2 regions of the Actinomadura kijaniata genome follow, and region 2 is predicted to be linked to the other one. Evidence: predicted binding sites of a transcription regulator. Region 2 holds the regulator's gene; the other holds the start of a gene.
The links. The regulator HspR, encoded in region 2, represses chaperone genes until heat shock. The targets are predictions, from matches to a motif close to ANTTGAGTCNNNNNGACTCAANT.

Region 1 (9,211 bases), on a different contig from region 2:
GCGTCCACGGTCAGCGGCAGGGCGGACCGGTCCAGGGCCACGTTCGCCGCGACCTTGCGCAGGACGCGGGCGACGGCGCGGTCCAGGGAGCGCACCCCGGCCTCCCGCGTGTACTCCGACGCCAGCCGGCGCAGCGCCGCCTCGGTGAACGTCACCTCCTCGCCGTCCAGCCCGGCCTTCTCCAGCTCGCGCGGGACCAGGTGGTCGCGGGCGATGGTGACCTTCTCGTGCTCGGTGTAGCCGTCCAGCTCCACCAGCTCCATGCGGTCCAGCAGCGGGCCGGGGATCGCCTCGACCACGTTGGCGGTCGCCACGAACAGCACGTCGCTCAGGTCGAGCTCGACCTCCAGGTAGTGGTCGCGGAAGGTGTGGTTCTGCTCGGGGTCCAGGACCTCCAGCAGCGCGGCGGTCGGGTCGCCCCGGTAGTCGGAGCCGACCTTGTCGATCTCGTCCAGCAGCACGACCGGGTTCATCGACCCCGCCTCGCGGATGGCGCGCACGATCCGGCCGGGCAGCGCGCCGACGTAGGTGCGCCGGTGGCCGCGGATCTCGGCCTCGTCGCGGACGCCGCCGAGCGCCACGCGCACGAACCCGCGTCCCATCGCCCGCGCGATCGACTCGCCCAGGGAGGTCTTGCCGACCCCGGGAGGACCGGTCAGCGCCAGCACCGCGCCGCTGCGCCGCCCGCCGACGACGCCGAGGCCCCGCTCCTCGCGCCGCTTGCGCACGGCCAGGTACTCGATGATGCGCTCCTTGACGTCGTCGAGACCGGTGTGGTCGGCGTCCAGGATCGCCCGCGCGCCCGCGATGTCGTAGGAGTCCTCGCTGCGCTCGTTCCAGGGGATGTCGAGGACGGTGTCCAGCCAGGTGCGGATCCAGCCGCCCTCGGGGGAGGCGTCGGAGGAGCGCTCCAGCTTGTCGACCTCCTTGAGCGCGGCCTCGCGGACCTTCTCGGGCAGGTTCGCGGCCTCGATGCGCTCGCGGTAGTCGTCCTCCTCGTCGGCCGGGTCGCCGTTGAGCTCGGCGAGCTCCTTGCGGACGGCCTCCAGCTGCTGCCGCAGGAGGTACTCGCGCTGGGTCTTCTCCATGCCCTCCTGGACGTCCTTGCGGATCGTCTCGGCGACGTCCAGCTCGGCCAGGTGCTCCCGGGCCCAGCCGATCACCAGGGTGAGCCGCTCGACGACGTCGGGGGTCTCCAGGACCTGGATCTTCTGGTCGTCGGTCAGGTAGGGCGCGTAGCCGGAGTTGTCGGCCAGCGTCGACGGGTCGTCGATCTGCTGCACCACGTCCACGACCTGCCACGCGCCGCGCTTCTGCAGGATGGCGCTGACCAGGCCCTTGTACTCCTTGGCCAGCTCGTTCGCGCGGCCGGTGGCCGGCGGCGTCTCGATCTGGACGCCCTCCACCCACAGCGCCGCGCCGGGTCCGGTGGTGCCCTGCCCGATGCGCACGCGGGACACCCCGCGCACGACGGCCCCCGGCTCGCCGCCGGGCAGCCGCCCCTCCTGCTCGATCACGCCGAGGGTCCCGACCGCCGTGTACTGCCCGTTGCGGCGGGGCACCAGCAGCACGCGCGGCTTGGCGGCCGAGCGGATGCCCGGGCCGGTGGGCCGCGCGACGGCCCGGGCGGCCTCGACGGCGGCGCGGACCTCGCCCTCCGACAGGTCCAGCGGAACGACCATGCCCGGCAGAACGGCCCCGTCGTCCAGAGGCAGCACCGGCAGCGTCAGGGTCTCGCTCATGCTTCAGCTCCAAGTCCGTGTTCGGGCGACTCAGGTTGAGTCATACACACTCAAGAAAACGGAGCACGAAATAATTTCCTCAGCAACGTTCGCTCTGAGCGATCATCCGGGAAGCCGGAAATCCGGTTGACGGGCGGGAGCCCGAAACGGTCGGATCGCGCCGTGAGCACCATGCACGCCGACGAGTTCCCCACCGACGCCCGCCTGGTGGAGCGGCTGATCAGTGCCCAGTTCCCCCGGTGGACGGGGTTGCCGGTCACCCGGGTCGCCTCCGGCGGGACCGTCAACGCCGTCTACCGGCTCGGCGGCGCGCTGTCGGTGCGGCTCCCCCTGACCGCCGGCGGCGTCAGGGACCTGGAGCGCGAGCGGCGCTGGCCGCCGCGGCTGGCGCCGTTCCTGCCGGTCCCGATCCCCTCCGTGGTCGCGCGCGGCCGGCCCGGCGAGGGCTATCCCTGGCCGTGGTCGGTCCACCGGTGGATCGAGGGCGAGAACCCCGTCGAGGGCGATCTCGACGACGCCGAGGGGCTGGCGCGGGACCTGGGCCGGTTCGTCCGGGAGCTGCGCGGGGCCGACGTCGCGGGCGGTCCCCCCGCCTACCGCGGCGGCCCGCTGGCCGGGGTGGACGCCGCCACCCGCCGGGCGATCGCGGACCTGGCCCGCACCGGCGAGCCGTTCGACGCCGCCGCGGCCCTGGCCGCCTGGGAGGAGTCGCTCGCCGCGCCCCCGTGGGACGGGGAGCCGTGCTGGGTCCACTCGGACCTGATGCCGAGCAACCTGCTGGTCGGCCGGGGCCGGCTCACCGCCGTGCTCGACTTCGCGACCGCCGGGGTCGGCGACCCGGCCTGCGACCTGATCCCCGCCTGGAACCTGCTGCCCGCCACGGCCCGCGCCGCGTTCCGCGACTCCGTAGGGGCCGACGAGGCCACCTGGCTGCGCGGACGCGGCTGGGCGCTGTCCATGGCGGTGATCCAGCTCCCCTACTACCGGCGCACCAACCCGGTCATCTCCGCCAACGCCCGGTACGTCATCCGCGCGATCCTCGGCCCCGCCGCGGCGCGCTGAACGCCCGGGGCGCCCTCCGGCGTCAGGGGGCCAGGCGGGCGCAGGTGCGGCAGGCGCGGGCCGACGCGGCGACCCTGGCGTGCGAGACCAGCGTCAGGATCCCGGTGAGGGCGGCCAGCCGCCAGTCCGCCGCCAGCAGGGACGAGACCGTGACGGCCAGCGCCCCGACCCCCAGCGCCGCGCCCGCCGTGGTGCCCGTCCAGGCGACCAGCTCGGGCAGCCGGTCCGGGTCCGGCAGGCGGCGGGCCACCGTGCCGGTCGCGGCCAGCGCGGCGGCGGCGAGCACGGCCGTGACGACCGCGACGCCCCCGGCGTGGACGGCCAGCATCCCGGCGACCAGGGACGCCGTCCCCGGGCCGGGGTCGCCCACCATCGTCCAGCAGGCCACCAGGAACGGGACGACGAGCGCGACCGTCCCGGCGGTGCGGCGCGCCTGGGCGACGGCCAGCTCCCGCTGGAAGTCGGGGACGATCTCCTCGACCGCGCCGAAGTCGCGCACCGCCAGGCGGGCGGCCTCGTCGCCCGGCAGCCCCTCGGCCGCGAGGGCGTCGGCCGCGTCGAGGAGGCCGTCGCGCGCCTCCCGCACCATCCGGTCCCGGACGCGCGCCGGGCCGCGCAGCGCCGACGCCAGCGCCGTGACGTGCTCCTCGATCGCGGGCGCGGTCATGTCGCGGGCCCGGGGTCCAGCACCGCGCCGACGGCGGCGGTGAACGCGCGCCAGGCGCTGCGCTCCTCGGCCAGGGAGCGCCGGCCGGCGTCGGTCAGCTCGTAGCAGCGCCGTTTGCGCTCGCCCATCGCCTGCCATCCGCTGCGCAGCAGGCCGAGCCGTTCCAGCCGGTTCAGCGCCGGGTACACGGTCCCGGTCCGCAGCTCCAGCGCGCCACCGCTGCGCTCCTGCACCGCCGTGATGATCGCGTAACCGTGCAGCGGACCCGACTCCAGCGCGGCCAGCAGCAGGCCGTCCAGATGCCCGCGCACCGCATCACCCTTCATGGGTAGGCAGCCTACACAACCAACATGTAGGCGTGCTATGTATTGGCAGCCAACATATTGGCGACCTACTCAAGGAGCCCGCATGACCAAACTGCTGCTGTCGATCCACGTCCTGGCGGCGATCCTGGCGATCGGGCCGGTCGCGGTGGCCGCCTCGCTGTTCCCCCGGTACGCGCGGGAGTCACCCGGCACGGCCGCGTTCCTGTACCGCGTCTGCCGCGGCTACACCGTGGTGGGCGTCGCCGTGCCGGCGTTCGGCGCGGCCACCGGCGCCCGCATGGGGGTGCTGGGCGACGCCTGGCTGGTGACGTCGATCGCGTTGACCACGGTCGCCGCGATCCTGCTGGTGGGGGCCATCCTGCCCGGCCAGCAGCGCCTGCTGGCCGCGACGGGCACGGGAGCGGACACGGGGATGGACACGGGAGCGAACACGGGCGTGACGCGCGCGACGGCCGCCCGGCTGTCCATGGTGACCGGCGTGTTCAACCTGCTGTGGGCGACCGTCACCGTCCTGATGATCGTCCGCCCCGGCTCCACCACGGGGGCGTGACCGATGCGCGCGCTCCGCGTCGCCGCCGCCGTCGAGGCGCTCTCGCTGGCCCTCCTGCTGGTCAACCTGGCGACCGTCCACACCGAAGTGATCACCTCGCTCGGCGGTCCGGTCCACGGCACCGCCTACCTGGCCACCCTCGCCGCGACCTGGCTGGTCCCGGCCGGCGCCGGGGCCCGGTGGCGCGCCGCCGTGCCCGGCGTCGGCGGCCTGCTGGCCCTGCGCCACCTCAGCCGGACGGGCTGAGCTCCGCGTCCTGGGCGAGCAGCAGTTCGGCGATCGCCCGGGCGCGCAGGGCGGGGCGGGCGGAACGGTCGCGCAGCGCGGTGACGATCGCCCCGTCCAGCAGCAGCACCAGGCGCTGCGCCAGCTCCTCGCGCCCGGCCCCGCCGGCGGGATGGCCGGAGTCCGCCAGCAGCCGCCCGAAGAAGTCGGCGACGGCGCGCTTGTGCTCCTCGGCCAGCGCGTAGACGGGGTGGTCGCGGTCGCCGGTCTCGGCCATGGCGTTGACGAACGAGCAGCCGTGGAAGTCCTCCCGCTCGAACCGCCCGGCCATCACGTCGAACACGGCGAGGGGGTGGCCCCCGCGCGCGGCGACCTCCGCGTCCAGCTCGCGGCGCCACTTCTCGTCGCGCTCCCGCAGGACCGCCGCGACCAGGTCGTCCTTCCCGGCGAAGTGCCGGTAGAACGACGCGCGGCCCACCCCGGACGCCGCCAGCAGGCGTTCCACGCCCACCCCGCGGATCCCCTCGGCGTAGAAGAGCTCCTCGGCGGCGCGGGGCTGTTCGTGCCGGCCGCGTCGGTCACGGCGGCGGCCCTGGTCCCCGCCGAACGCCGGGGCCGGGCGATCGCCACGGTCACCACCGGCTTCGCCGCGGCCACCGCGTTCGGCGCGCCCCTCGGCACCGCGCTCGGCGACGCGCTGGGCTGGCGGGCGACGGTGTGGTTCCTGGTGGCGCTGACGGTCCTCGGCGCGGCCGGGGTGCTGGCGCTGGTGCCGGGCCGGTGGTGGTGGCGCTGCTGCTCCTGCCGCTGGCCCGGGGGTCGTACGGGCTGGCGCTGCCGATGACGGTCGGCTACGCGCTGACCGCCTACGCCGTGACCACCCCGCAGCAGACCCGCCTGATCGCCCTGGACCCGGCGGCGGCCCCGGTCCTGGTGTCGCTGAACGCCGCCGTCCTCTACCTCGCGATCTCGCTGTCGGGGGTGCTGGGGGCCGCCGGGATCGCCTGGACCGGCGCGCACCTGCTCGGCCCGCTCGCGGCCGTGGTCGCCGTGGCCGCCGTCGCGCTGTCGGAGATCGCGCACCGCCTCGCCGCCCGGTCCCCCGAAGGCGCCGAGAGGAGGCCTCCGGCGTCCCGGCCCCTATGATCGGCCCGACCCGAGGAGGACGATCATGCGCGTCGCCGTGTACCTGGCCCATCCCCGGCCGGGCAGCTTCAACCACGCCCTGTCCGACGCCGTCGTCGACGAGCTGCGCGGACGCGGGTGCGAGGTGCTCGCGCACGACCTGTGCGCCGAGGGGTTCGACCCGGTGCTGACGGCCGCCGAGACCGGGACCGTCCAGGACGCGGGCTCCTCCGCCGACGCGCGGGTGGAGGCGCACCGGAGGGAGGTCGCCGCGCTCGACGCCATGGTCTTCGTCCACCCCAACTGGTGGGGCATGCCCCCGGCCGTCCTGACCGGGTGGGTGCAGCGGGTCCTGGTCCCCGGCGTCGCCTACAAGCTCGGCGCCGCCGACGGGGAGCCCGCCGGGCTGCTGAAGGCCGGACGCGCGCTGGTGCTCAACACCTCCGACACCCCCGGGGACCGCGAACGCGAGGAGTTCGGCGACCCGCTCCAGCGGGTCTGGGCCGCGTGCGTGCTGCCCTACGTCGGCGTCACCGACGTGAGGCGCACCGTCTTCCGCACCGTCACCGACTCCACCGGAGCCCAGCGGGGCGAATGGCTCCGCCGAGCCCGCGAACAGGCCGCCGCCCTCCTCGACTAGGGCCTGTTTCGAAGGGGGCCCGGGCCACGCGCGCGAGCGCGTGACCTGACCAGCGGGCCCGACGCCGAAGGCGAGGGCCCGCAGGTCGGATCGCGAAGCGATGCCGCGCTCGCCAAGACCTGGTAGGAAGCGAGCCCCCAGGCGAGCGCCGTGGGCCAGGGCTTTGGAACACGCCCTAGCCGATCAGCCGGGGGACCGTCGGCCTCGCCGCCGTCTCGTCCCCGGCCGCGCGGCGGGACTCGTCGGCCGCCCACGTGTAGACGCCCCGGGCCATCAGCGACGACTCGGCGGCGGCCCGTGCCGCGTACACCTCGGCGCGGGCCTCGTGCAGGCCGGTGCTCTGCGGGTCGGCCTGCACCGCCAGCTCCGCCAGGTGCGCCGCCACCCGCAGGTCGCCGGAGCCGGCGGCGCGGCGCGCGGCGTCGGCGAGCCGGGCGGCGCCGCCCGCCAGGTCCGCCAGCGCGCGGGCCAGGTCGGCGGCGGGGGCGGGCTTGAGGTGGGCGGGGTCGCCGTCGTACCAGCCGCCGTACAGCCGCCACAGGTTCCGCACGATGAACTCGGGCTCGTCGTACCGGGCCCGCAGGTACACCCGGTCGGCCAGCCGGGCGGGCGGCCTGACGGCGTGCACGACGTCGTCGAGGCGGCGGCCGTCGTTGAGCATGGCGAGGGTCTGCTCGACGATGCCCTCCAGCCATTCGGCGGTCTCGGTGAGCGCCTGGTGGACGCGTTCGGCGCCGAAGACGGGCAAGCCGTGCGACGGGATCATGGTCTCCGCGCCGAGCGCGGCCATCCGGCGCAGCGCGTGCGCCCACTCCCGGGGGTAGCGCTGCGCCTTCTGCGGGTTGCCGCAGTTGGGCGCGAGCCAGATGAACAGGTCGCCCGGCAGCAGCAGCCGGTGCTCGGGCACCCACGCCACGGCCGCGTCGTCGGTCTCCCCCTTGGCGTGGAACAGCTCGAACGTCAGCCCGCCCCGCGTCACCGTCAGCCCGTCCCGGAACGTCACGTCCGGGTACCGGTAGTCGGTCGGCCAGGTCAGCTCCGGGGCCTGGAACTGCCGCCGGTTGATGACCGTGTTGTAGCCGTGCGTCAGCAGGTAGCGGTCGAAGCGGGCCGGGACGTTCTCGTGCGCCACCACCTGCGGCCGGGGTCCCGGCTCGGCGTCGAACGGCGCCATCCCCATCACGTGGTCGATGTGCCCGTGCGAGTAGAACGCCGTGGTCAGCGGCGCGTCGCACCACTCCCGGACGTTCCGGTGCAGCTGCCCGGCGGTGTACTGGTTGCCGGTGTCGAACAGCACCAGCCCGTCGTCGGTCCGGAACGCCACCGCGTTGCCGAACCCGGGCTGCCAGCCGAGCCCGTCGGCGACGTCGACGACGCCGGCGCCGTTCATGCCGGTGTGGGTGATGCTGTCGTCCAGCTCGCCGCGCCACACGCGGTCGGCGTGGTCGCGGATGTCGATGGTCACGCGGGGATCCTCTCGGGGGTTTCGGCGACGCCCAGCGCCGCGCGGTCGCGGGCCGGGCGGATCAGCGCGGCGGCCAGCAGGCCGCCGGCGATCATCAGCAGGGCGCACAGGTCGAAGGCGTGGCCGAAGCCCGCCGCGGCGGATCCGGCGCGCTCGACCAGCGCGCCCGACAGCGCGGGCCCGAACGCGCCCGCCGTGGAGGCCACCGCCGTCACGGTGCCGAGCAGCGCCGCGCGCCGCGCCGCCGGGGCGATCTCGGCCAGCGCCGACGACATGAGCCCGAAGAACGAGTTGCCGACGGTGAACGCCACCAGCATCACCGCCACCAGCGCCGCTCCCCCGCCGACACGGGTGAGCAGCAGCATCGCCAGGCCCGACGTCAGCACGGCGGCGCCGCCGAGCAGGCCGCGCGCCACCCGGCTGGACCGCCCGGCCCGCAGCATCCGCTGCGCCGCCTGCCCGATCGCCAGGATGAACACGATCCCGACGACCTGCGTTCCGGCGGCCATCAGGCTGGCGGCCTCAAGGCTGTAGGCGTGGACGCGCTGGAGGTACTGCGGCAGCCATGTCATCGCCACCGCCATCATCCAGAACGCCGCGAACCCGCAGGCGAGCGAGCCCAGGACCGTTCCCCGGCCCAGCAGGCGCCGGAACGGCGGCAGCGGCCCGTCCGCCGCGGCGTCCCGCCGGCGCGCCGCGTACGGCCCCTCGCCGCCCAGCCGCAGCCAGAACGCCAGCCACACCAGCCCGAGCGCGCCGGTCAGCGCGAACGCCGCGCGCCACCCCCACTGGCCGATCACCACGGCCAGCAGCGGCCCGCCGACCGCGACCCCGGTCGCGCCGCCGACGGTCAGCACGCTGCCGGGCAGGGTGCGCTCCCGGTCGGGGAACCAGCCGAACGCGGTGTGGTTGGCCAGCGGGAACGCCGGCCCCTCGGCCGCGCCCAGCACGATCCGGGTGACGATCAGCGTGGCGAACCCGGCGGCCGGCAGCGCGACCACCAGCTGCGCCGCGCTCCACAGCACCACCATCGTGGCCAGCAGCCGCCGCGCCGGGACCCGGTCGGCCAGGAACCCGACCGCCACGCCCGCCACGCTGAACAGCAGGAAGAAGGCGCTGCCGATCGTCCCGAACGCGGTGTCGCCGATGCCGAGGTCGTCGCGGATGCGCTGCCCGGCCAGGCCGAGCACGGCCTTGTCCATGAAGTTGACGGCCATGAAGAAGAACAGCAGGACGACGACCGTCCAGGCGCGGCGCGCGGGAGGTTCGGGCATGACGGGCCTCTCGGTTCCTCGGCGGGGACGACGATCACTTTTCCGCCGGGCGCGGCCCCGGACAACCGCCCGGGGGACCACCCCGACCGGCCGCGCGTTGTGACATGTCACAATCCCTGCCACGACCGAGGGAGG
Region 2 (9,211 bases):
CAGCCGCGCCGCCAGCCGGTCCACCTGGAGGTCCACGATCCGCGTCAGCTCGTCGGTCGACAGCGCGTCGAACAGGATCACGTCGTCCAGGCGGTTGAGGAACTCCGGCTTGAACGACGCCCGCACCGCGTTCATCACCGCCTCGCGCTTGGTCCCGTTCTCCAGCGTCGGATCGACCAGGAACTGCGACCCGATGTTGGAGGTCAGGATGAGGATCGTGTTGCGGAAGTCGACGGTGCGGCCCTGACCGTCGGTGAGACGGCCGTCGTCGAGCACCTGGAGGAGGATGTCGAAGACCTCCGGGTGGGCCTTCTCCACCTCGTCCAGCAGCACCACCGAGTACGGGCGGCGCCGGACGGACTCGGTGAGCTGGCCGCCCTCCTCGTAGCCGACGTAGCCGGGCGGCGCCCCGACCAGCCGGGCCACCGAGTGCTTCTCGGAGTACTCGCTCATGTCGATGCGGGTGGTGGCCCGCTCGTCGTCGAACAGGAACTCCGCCAGGGCCTTGGCCAGCTCGGTCTTGCCGACGCCGGTCGGGCCGAGGAACAGGAACGAGCCGGTCGGCCGGTCCGGGTCGGAGATCCCGGCGCGGGCGCGGCGCACCGCGTCCGACACCGCCTGCACGGCCGTCCGCTGGCCGATCAGGCGCCTGCCGAGCTCGTCCTCCATCCGCAGCAGCTTGGCGGTCTCGCCCTCCATCAGGCGGCCCGCCGGGATGCCGGTCCAGGACGCCACCACGTCGGCGACGTCGTCGGGGCCGACCTCCTCCTTGACCATCGCGTCGCGGTTCTCGGCCTGCGCCGACGCCTCCTCCAGCTGCTTCTCCAGCGTGGGGATCTCGCCGTAGGTCAGGCGGGCGGAGGTCTCCAGGTCGCCGTCGCGCTGGGCGCGCTCGGCCTCGCCGCGCAGCTGGTCGATGCGCTCCTTGAGCTCACCGACCCGGTTCAGCCCGGCCTTCTCCCGCTCCCAGCGGGCGACCAGCGCGTTCAGCTGCTCCTGCCGGTCGGCCAGGTCGCGGCGGAGCCGTTCCAGCCGCTGCTTGGAGGCCTCGTCGGTCTCCTTGGCGAGCGCCAGCTCCTCCATCTTCAGCCGGTCGACGGCGCGCTGGAGCTCGTCGATCTCGACCGGCCGCGAGTCGATCTCCATGCGGAGCCGGGACGCGGCCTCGTCCACCAGGTCGATCGCCTTGTCCGGCAGGAACCGCGCGGTGATGTACCGGTCCGACAGGGTGGCGGCGGCGACCAGCGCCGAGTCGTTGATCTGCACCTTGTGGTGCGCCTCGTAGCGGCCCTTCAGGCCGCGCAGGATCGCGATGGTGTCCTCGACCGACGGCTCCCCGACGAAGACCTGCTGGAACCGGCGCTCCAGGGCGGGGTCCTTCTCGATCCGCTCCCGGTACTCGTCCAGCGTCGTCGCGCCGATCATGCGCAGCTCGCCGCGCGCCAGCATCGGCTTGAGCATGTTCCCGGCGTCCATCGCGCCCTCGGCGCCACCGGCCCCGACGACGGTGTGCAGCTCGTCGATGAACGTGACGATCTGCCCGTTGCTCTGCTTGATCTCGGTCAGGACGGCCTTCAGCCGCTCCTCGAACTCGCCCCGGTACTTCGCCCCCGCGACCATCGCGCCGAGATCCAGGGAGACCAGCCGCTTGTTGCGCAGCGACTCGGGAACGTCCCCGGCCACGATCCGCTGGGCGAGGCCCTCCACGACGGCGGTCTTGCCGACGCCGGGCTCGCCGATCAGCACCGGGTTGTTCTTGGTGCGCCGCGACAGCACCTGCACCACGCGCCGGATCTCGGTGTCGCGCCCGATGACCGGGTCGAGCTTGCCCTCGCGGGCGGCGGCGGTCAGGTCGACGCCGTACTTCTCCAGCGCCTGGTAGGTCTCCTCGGGGTTCTCGCTGGTGACCTTCTGGTGGCCGCGGACCTTCTCGAACGCGTCCAGCAGCGCCTGCGGCGACGCGCCGTACCGCTTCAGCAGGTCCGCGACCGGACCGCCGTCGGCGGCCAGCCCCACCAGCAGGTGCTCGGTGGAGACGTACTCGTCCTGCAACTCCTCGGCGCGGTGCCCCGCGGTCGCCAGCACCCGGTTGAGCTGCCCGGAGAGCCGGGGCTCGGGAACGGTCGACCCGCTCGCCTTCGGGAACCGCGCGATCTGCTCCTCCACCTCGCGGCGCACCGCGTTCGGGTCCGCGCCGACCGCCTCCAGCAGCGGAACGGTCGTGCCCTCCGGCTGCGCCAGCAGCGCCGCCAGCAGGTGCGCGGGCTCGATCTGCGGATGCCCCTCGGAGGAGGCCCGCCGGATGGCGACGGTCACCGCCTCCCGGCTCTTCAACGTCAGCTTGGTGTCCATGTCCGTCAGCGCTCCCCGTGCGAAAGCCTTCTAGTCCCGGCGGCCGCGTTCGTGCCACACCACGACGCTGGTGCGGCGGATCGGCACCAGGTCGGTGCCCGCGGAGTCGCCGGAGTCCCCCCGCCGCCGCTGCTGCGCCAGCCGCGCCGCGACGGCCCGGGTCGATTCGAGTTCGTTGGCGAGGTCCTCCAGCGCGGCCCGCGTCTTGACCAGTTCCTCGGCGAGGCGGATGTTCTCGCGCTGGAGTTCGAGGATGTGCTTGATGCCCGCCAGGTTGATGCCCTCCTCCTGGGAGAGCCGCTGGATCTCGCGGAGCATCACGATGTCGCGCATGGAGTAGCGGCGCCCCCGCCCGGCGGTGCGGCCGGGCGAGACCAGGCCCATCCGGTCGTAGGTGCGCAGCGTCTGCGGGTGCAGTCCGGAGAGCTGCGCCGCCACCGAGATCACGTAGACGGGAGTGTCGTCGCCGAACGGGTCAGTGTCCATGGCTCGCTCCGCTCGCTGCTCGTCGGCGCCGGTCCGCGCCGTCTTCCCTCGTCGTCCTGGTCACCGCGCGCCCGGCGCCCGCCAGTCCGGACGACATGGCGCCGCCGAGCATCCGACCGCTACTCCTCTCGCGCCTGTTGCAGCAGGTCGGCGCGCAGGTCCGCGCCGTCCTCGGCCTTCCGCAGCGCCTCCAGCGCCTTGCGCGTCGTGTCGTCCAGCTTGCTCGGCACCTGCACGTCCACCGTGACGAGCAGGTCGCCCTTGGTGCCGTCGCGCCGGGTCGCGCCGCGTCCCTTCACCCGGAGGGTGCGGCCGTTCGGGGTCCCCTCCGGAAGCCGCAGCGTCACCGGCTGGCCCTGGAACGTCGGCACCTTCACCTCCGCGCCCAGCGCGGCCTCGGCGAACGTGACCGGCAGGGTCAGCGTCAGGTTGTCGCCGGAGCGGCCGAACACGCGGTGCGGCAGCACCTTGATGTTCACGTACAGGTCGCCCGCCGGGCCGCCGTTCTCGCCCGGCGCGCCCTTGCCCCGCAGGCGGATCTTCTGCCCGTTGGCCACGCCCGCCGGGATGCGGGCCTGGATGGTGCGGGTCCCGGTGGCCCGGCCGCTGCCGTGGCAGGTCGGACACGGGTCGTCGACGACCAGCCCCCGGCCGTGGCAGATGTGGCACGGCTCCTGGAACCCGAAGTTGCCGAGGTTGCGCGTCTCCTGCCCGGTGCCCTCGCAGCCCGGGCACACCCGCGGCACGGTCCCGGCCTTGGCGCCGGTGCCGTGGCAGGTGGGACACCCCGCCTCGCTGGTCAGCTTGATCGGAACGGTGACGCCGCTCAGCGCCCGGCCGAACGACAGCGTCACCTCGGTCTCCACGTCCGAGCCCCGGCGCGGGCGCCGGGTCCCGGTGGTGGTCCTGCCGGCGCGCCCGCCGAACAGCCCGCCGAACAGGTCTCCCAGCCTGTCCCCGGCGCCGCTCGCGGTGCCCCCGGTCTGCCCGAACAGGTCCCCCAGGTCGAAACCGAAGCCGCCGCCCTGGCCGCCGCGGAAACCACCCGGCATCGACCGCACCGCGTCGTACTCCTTGCGGCGCTTCTCGTCGGACAGGACGTCGTACGCCTCGGAGACCTCCTTGAACTTCTCCTCGGCCTCGCGGTCGCCCTTGTTGGCGTCCGGGTGGTACTGGCGCGCCAGCTTGCGGTAGGACTTCTTGATCTCGTCCTGCGAGGCCGTCTTCGAGACACCCAGGACCTTGTAGTAGTCCTTCTCCAGGTAGTCCTTGGTGCTCACTGTGCCCCGCTCTCTGCTGTCTCGGTCAGCGTCATGCCCGTACGTGTCGTACGTGCCCCGGGCGGCCCCCCGCCCACACGGGGAGGGACCGCCCGGGTCCGGATCACTCGCCCGTCGACCCGGTGGAGTCGGCGGACTCGGCGTTCGGGTCCGGCTCGGCGACCGCGACGCGGGCCGGACGCAGGACCCGTTCCCCGATGCGGTAACCGGGCTGCAGCACGGTCGCCACGCACGTCTCGGTCACGTCGGCCGAGTACGAGTGCATCAGCGCCTCGTGCACGGTGGGGTCGAAGGGCTCGCCCTCCGCCCCGAACCTCTCCAGGCCGAGCTTGCCGACCGTGGACTCCAGGGCCTCGCCGATCGACTTGAACCCGCCGACCAGCTCGTTGTGGTCCCGGGCGCGGCCGATGTCGTCGAGGATCGGCAGCAGTTCCTGGAGGACGTTGCCGATCGCCAGCTCCCGGATCGTGCCCTTGTCGCGCTCGACCCGCTTGCGGTAGTTGGAGTACTCCGCCTGGAGCCGCTGGAGGTCGGCGGTGCGCTCGGCCAGCTGTTCCTTGAGCGCGGCGGCCTCGCCGTCCGCGACGGGCCGCTCCCCGCCGGCCGGGGCCGCGGGAGCGGGCGTCTCCGCCTGCTCCCGGACTTGGCCGGTCTCGGGGTCGATGCGTCGCTTGTCGCGGATCACCGGGCCCTCACGCTCCTCGCCCTTTTCAGAGGAAGAGTCAGAGGTCACGACGCCTCCTCGCCTAGCGGCTCGTCACCGCGTGTCCTAAGGTGCTGTGTTCTCTGGTTCGCTTCGCTCACGAGGCACCACCCTTCGGCTTGTCCTCGTCCACGATCTCGGCGTCGACGACCTCGTCGTCCTTGGCGTCCTGCGCGTCGGCGGTCGGACCGCCGTCGGCGCTCGCCCCGGCGGCCTCGCCGCTCTGCTGGGCCTGGGCGTACATCGCCGCGCCCATCTTCTGGCTGACCTGCGCGAGCTTCTCGTTGGCGGTCTTGATCGCCTCGACGTCGGTGCCCTCCAGGGCCTTCTTGACGTCGGCGACCGCGGCCTCCACCTCGGACTTCAGCTCGGCCGGGACCTTGTCCTCGTTCTCCTTGAGGAACTTCTCGGTGCCGTAGGCGGCCGAGTCGGCCTGGTTGCGGACCTCGGCCTCCTCGCGGCGACGGCGGTCCTCCTCCGCGTACTGCTCGGCCTCGCGCATCATCTTCTCGATGTCGTCCTTCGGCAGCGCCGAGCCGCCGGTGATGACCATCGACTGCTCCTTGCCGGTGCCGAGGTCCTTGGCCGACACGTTGACGATGCCGTTGGCGTCGATGTCGAAGGTGACCTCGATCTGCGGGACGCCGCGCGGCGCCGGCGGCAGGCCGGTGAGCTGGAAGGTGCCGAGCTTCTTGTTGTACGCGGCGATCTCGCGCTCGCCCTGGTAGACCTGGATCTCCACGGACGGCTGGTTGTCGTCGGCGGTGGTGAACGTCTCCGACCGCTTGGTCGGGATCGTGGTGTTCCGCTCGATGATCTTGGTGAAGATGCCGCCCTTGGTCTCGATGCCCAGCGACAGCGGGGTCACGTCCAGCAGCAGGACGTCCTTGACCTCGCCCTTCAGGACGCCGGCCTGGAGGGAGGCGCCGATGGCGACGACCTCGTCGGGGTTGACGCCCTTGTTGGGCTCCTTGCCGCCGGTCAGCTCCTTGACCAGCTCGGACACCGCGGGCATGCGGGTGGAGCCGCCCACCATGACGACCTGGTCGATGTCCTTGACGGTGATCCCGGCGTCCTTGAGGACCTGGTTGAACGGGGCCTTGGTCCGCTCCAGCAGGTCGGCGGTCATGCGCTGGAACTCGGCGCGGGTGAGCTTCTCGTCCAGGTGCAGCGGGCCCTCGGCGGACGCGGTGATGTAGGGCAGGTTGATCTGCGTCTCGGTCGCGCCGGACAGCTCGATCTTCGCCTTCTCCGCGGCCTCGCGCAGCCGCTGCAGCGCCATCTTGTCCTTGGACAGGTCGACGCCGTTGGAGTTCTTGAACTTCTCCACCAGCCAGTCGACGACGGCGTTGTCCCAGTCGTCACCGCCGAGGTGGTTGTCGCCGGAGGTGGCCTTCACCTCGACCACGCCGTCGCCGACCTCCAGCAGGGAGACGTCGAAGGTGCCGCCGCCGAGGTCGAAGACCAGGATGGTGGCCTCGTTCTCCTTCTCCAGGTGGTAGGCCAGCGCCGCCGAGGTCGGCTCGTTGATGATGCGCAGGACGTTCAGGCCCGCGATCTGGCCGGCCTCCTTGGTGGCCTGCCGCTGGTGGTCGGAGAAGTACGCCGGAACGGTGATCACCGCGTCGGTGACCGGCTCGCCCAGGTAGGACTCGGCGTCCCGCTTGAGCTTCTGGAGCACGAACGCGCTGATCTGCTGCGGCGTGAACTCCTTGCCGTCGATGGTCGTCTTCCAGTCGGTGCCCATCTCGCGCTTGACCGAACGGATCGTCCGGTCCACGTTGGTCACCGCCTGGCGCTTGGCGACCTCGCCCACCAGGACCTCGCCGTTCTTGGCGAAGGCGACGACGGACGGCGTGGTCCGCGACCCCTCCGCGTTGGCGATGACCGTGGGCTCGCCGCCCTCCAGTACCGCGACGACCGAGTTGGTCGTCCCGAGGTCGATGCCGACCGCACGTGCCATGTCTCGTCCTCCGTCGAACTGATCGCTATCGGGATCCGGTCGCCGCCCCCGTGGGTTCGCGGCCGGTCGAGTCCTCTGCTGCTTCTCAGGTTGCCCCCTGGTCGATCTCTTGTCAAATGACTTGAGCCGACCGGACTCAACTTTGCTGCTGACCTCTACAACAGGACGTATGAGCGGTGTATTCCGGTTCCCGCGCGGGCCCGTCCGGCCGGGGTTTCGTCACACCGGAGGACCCGGCCTCGACCCAGGGGACGAGGCGTCCCCGACCCGCTCCCGGGGAAACACGGCGCGACCGTGAACACGCATCGGCGTTACGGATGAGAAGGGGGTGACCAGCCTCCTCACCGGAAGGACCCCCCTCCATGGACCAGAGCCGCCCGCCCGACGGCGACGTCGCGGCGATCGTGCGGTCGAGGCGCGAGCCCGAGGCGTTCGCCGAGGTCTTCCACCGCCACTTCGACGAGATCCACGGCTACATCGCGCGGCGCCTCGGCGCCGACGCCGCCGACGACCTGGCCGCCGAGACGTTCCTGGCCGCGTTCCGCCGCCGCGACCGCTTCGACCCCCGCCGGGGCCCGGTGCGGCCGTGGCTGTACGGCATCGCCACCAACGTGGTCGGCCTGCACCGCCGCGCCGAGCGCCGCCACTACCGGGCGCTGGCCAGGTCCCCGGCCGAGGGGCCCGCGCCCGGCCACGAGGAGCACGTCACCGGACGGGTGCGCGCCGGGGAGGTCGGCCGCGACCTGGCCCGCGCGCTCGCCCGGCTCCCGGCGGGCGACCGGGACGTGCTGCTGCTCGTCGCGCTCGCCGACCTGTCCTACGAGGAGGTCGCCGCCGCCCTGGACCTGAAGAAGGGAACGGTCGCCTCCCGGCTGAACCGGGCCCGCCGCGAACTCCGCGAGGCGCTGGGCGGGACCAACCCGATGCTGACCACCGAGGAGTCGCCCGCATGAACGAGATCGACCTGGTCCGCGACCTGCTGGACCCGCCGCCGCCCCCGTCCGGGGCCGTCCGCTCCCGCGCCCTGGCCCGGCTGGAGGAGGACATGTCCGGCGGGCGCCCCCGCCGCCTCGCCTTCGGGCCCCGGTTCCGGCTCGGGCTCGCCGGGCTGGTCGCCGCCGGAGCGGCCGCCGCCGTGGGCGTGGCCGCGCTCGGCGACGGCGCCCCGGCCGCGCCGCCCCGTCCCCAGGCCGTCGAGATGGACGCGCGGACCGTGCTGCTCGCCGCCGCCCGGCAGGCCGAGAAGGAACCGACGGGCCGCTACTGGCGCGTCCAGACGGTGGACGGATCGGCCTACCACGTCGGTCCGGCCGACGGCGGCTACACCGTGCTCGGCTACAGCTCCCACACCGACCGGTGGCAGGCGCGTTCGGACGCCGACCGGGACGTGACCTACGTCCGCGACCTGGGCGCCCGCCCCCTCGGCCCGCGGGACGAGGCCGCCTGGCGGAAGGCGGGCGGCCCGAAGACGTTCAAGGTGGTCTCCGGCGGGGAGCCGAGCGTCCTCAGCACGGTCCCCGGCCGCACCACCGGGGCCGCGCCGGCCTCCTGGACGCCCGAGATCGTCGTCACCCCGGCCCAGAAGCGCACGCGGAACGCCCGCTGGGCGAGGATCTGCGCCGGTCCCGACGAGCGGGCGAAGCGCCTGCTCGTGTTCAAGGGCGGGTGCCGGGAGGTCCCGAGCGACGCCGAACTCCGGAAGGTCGCGGGCGACCCCGGGAAGCTGCGCCGGGCCCTGTCGCCCTGGCTGGAGCCGGACGGGGTCCCCAGGGAGCGCGACACCTCCGCCCTCCGGCTGCGGCGGGCCGCCCGGCTGCTCACCTCCGAGGCGCTCTCCCCGAAGGTGCGGGCGGGGGTGTTCCGGCTGCTGGCCGACGAACCCGGGGTGCGCTCGATCGGCCGGGTCAGGGACCCGCGCGGACGCGAGGGCGTCGCCCTGGTCGCGCGCGGCGCGCCCGCGGAGGACGGCTCGGTCGACGACCACCAGCTGATCCTGGAGCCGGGGACCCACCGCATCCTGGCCGGCGTGGACGTGGTCGTCCGCCCCGGCGAGGCGGACCGGGGCATGCGCCCCGGCACGCTCCACGGCCAGCGGGTGGTCCTGTCGCTCGGCTGGACGAACGAGACCCCGCACCACCCCTGATCCGGACCGGATGGAAAGAAAACGGCGGATCTCAGCAATACCCACGGGGCGCGCCGCGCCCCGAGATCCCCTCCTGGAAGGAATCCCCCCTTGAAACGCAGACGTCGCGGGACCGCGGCCTCCCTCCTCGGCGCCGCGCTGGCCGCCGGGGCGCTGGTCGCGGTCCCCACCGGAGGGGCGGTGGCCGCGCCGGGCGCCGCCTCGCCGCTCCCGACCGGCCGGAGCTGGAAGGTCACGCTGCTGACCGGTGACGTGGTCACCCTGCGGACGGTCAAGGGCCGCCG

Region 1: the regulator HspR is predicted to act here: its motif matches at 1,776-1,798, upstream of lon (endopeptidase La).

The regions. Positions count from the first base shown of each region.
Region 1 is NZ_JACJIA010000004.1:711,425-720,635, reverse strand. Features, by position in the region: gene lon (endopeptidase La) at 1-1,742, opposite strand, end outside; gene HNR61_RS19375 (aminoglycoside phosphotransferase family protein) at 1,914-2,804, shown strand; gene HNR61_RS19370 (permease prefix domain 1-containing protein) at 2,827-3,471, opposite strand; gene HNR61_RS19365 (PadR family transcriptional regulator) at 3,468-3,797, opposite strand; gene HNR61_RS19360 (hypothetical protein) at 3,880-4,347, shown strand; gene HNR61_RS19355 (DUF3817 domain-containing protein) at 4,351-4,593, shown strand; gene HNR61_RS47915 (TetR/AcrR family transcriptional regulator) at 4,577-5,083, opposite strand; gene HNR61_RS47910 (MFS transporter) at 5,135-5,416, shown strand; gene HNR61_RS47905 (MFS transporter) at 5,359-5,718, shown strand; gene HNR61_RS19345 (NAD(P)H-dependent oxidoreductase) at 5,744-6,337, shown strand; gene HNR61_RS19340 (alkyl sulfatase dimerization domain-containing protein) at 6,513-7,802, opposite strand; gene HNR61_RS19335 (MFS transporter) at 7,799-9,076, opposite strand; gene HNR61_RS19330 (RsbRD N-terminal domain-containing protein) at 9,176-9,211, shown strand, end outside.
Region 2 is NZ_JACJIA010000002.1:316,508-325,718, reverse strand. Features, by position in the region: gene clpB (ATP-dependent chaperone ClpB) at 1-2,352, opposite strand, end outside; gene HNR61_RS08675 (heat shock protein transcriptional repressor HspR) at 2,383-2,838, opposite strand; gene dnaJ (molecular chaperone DnaJ) at 2,958-4,118, opposite strand; gene grpE (nucleotide exchange factor GrpE) at 4,222-4,851, opposite strand; gene dnaK (molecular chaperone DnaK) at 4,919-6,784, opposite strand; gene HNR61_RS08655 (RNA polymerase sigma factor) at 7,147-7,737, shown strand; gene HNR61_RS08650 (CU044_5270 family protein) at 7,734-8,927, shown strand; gene HNR61_RS08645 (S8 family peptidase) at 9,018-9,211, shown strand, end outside.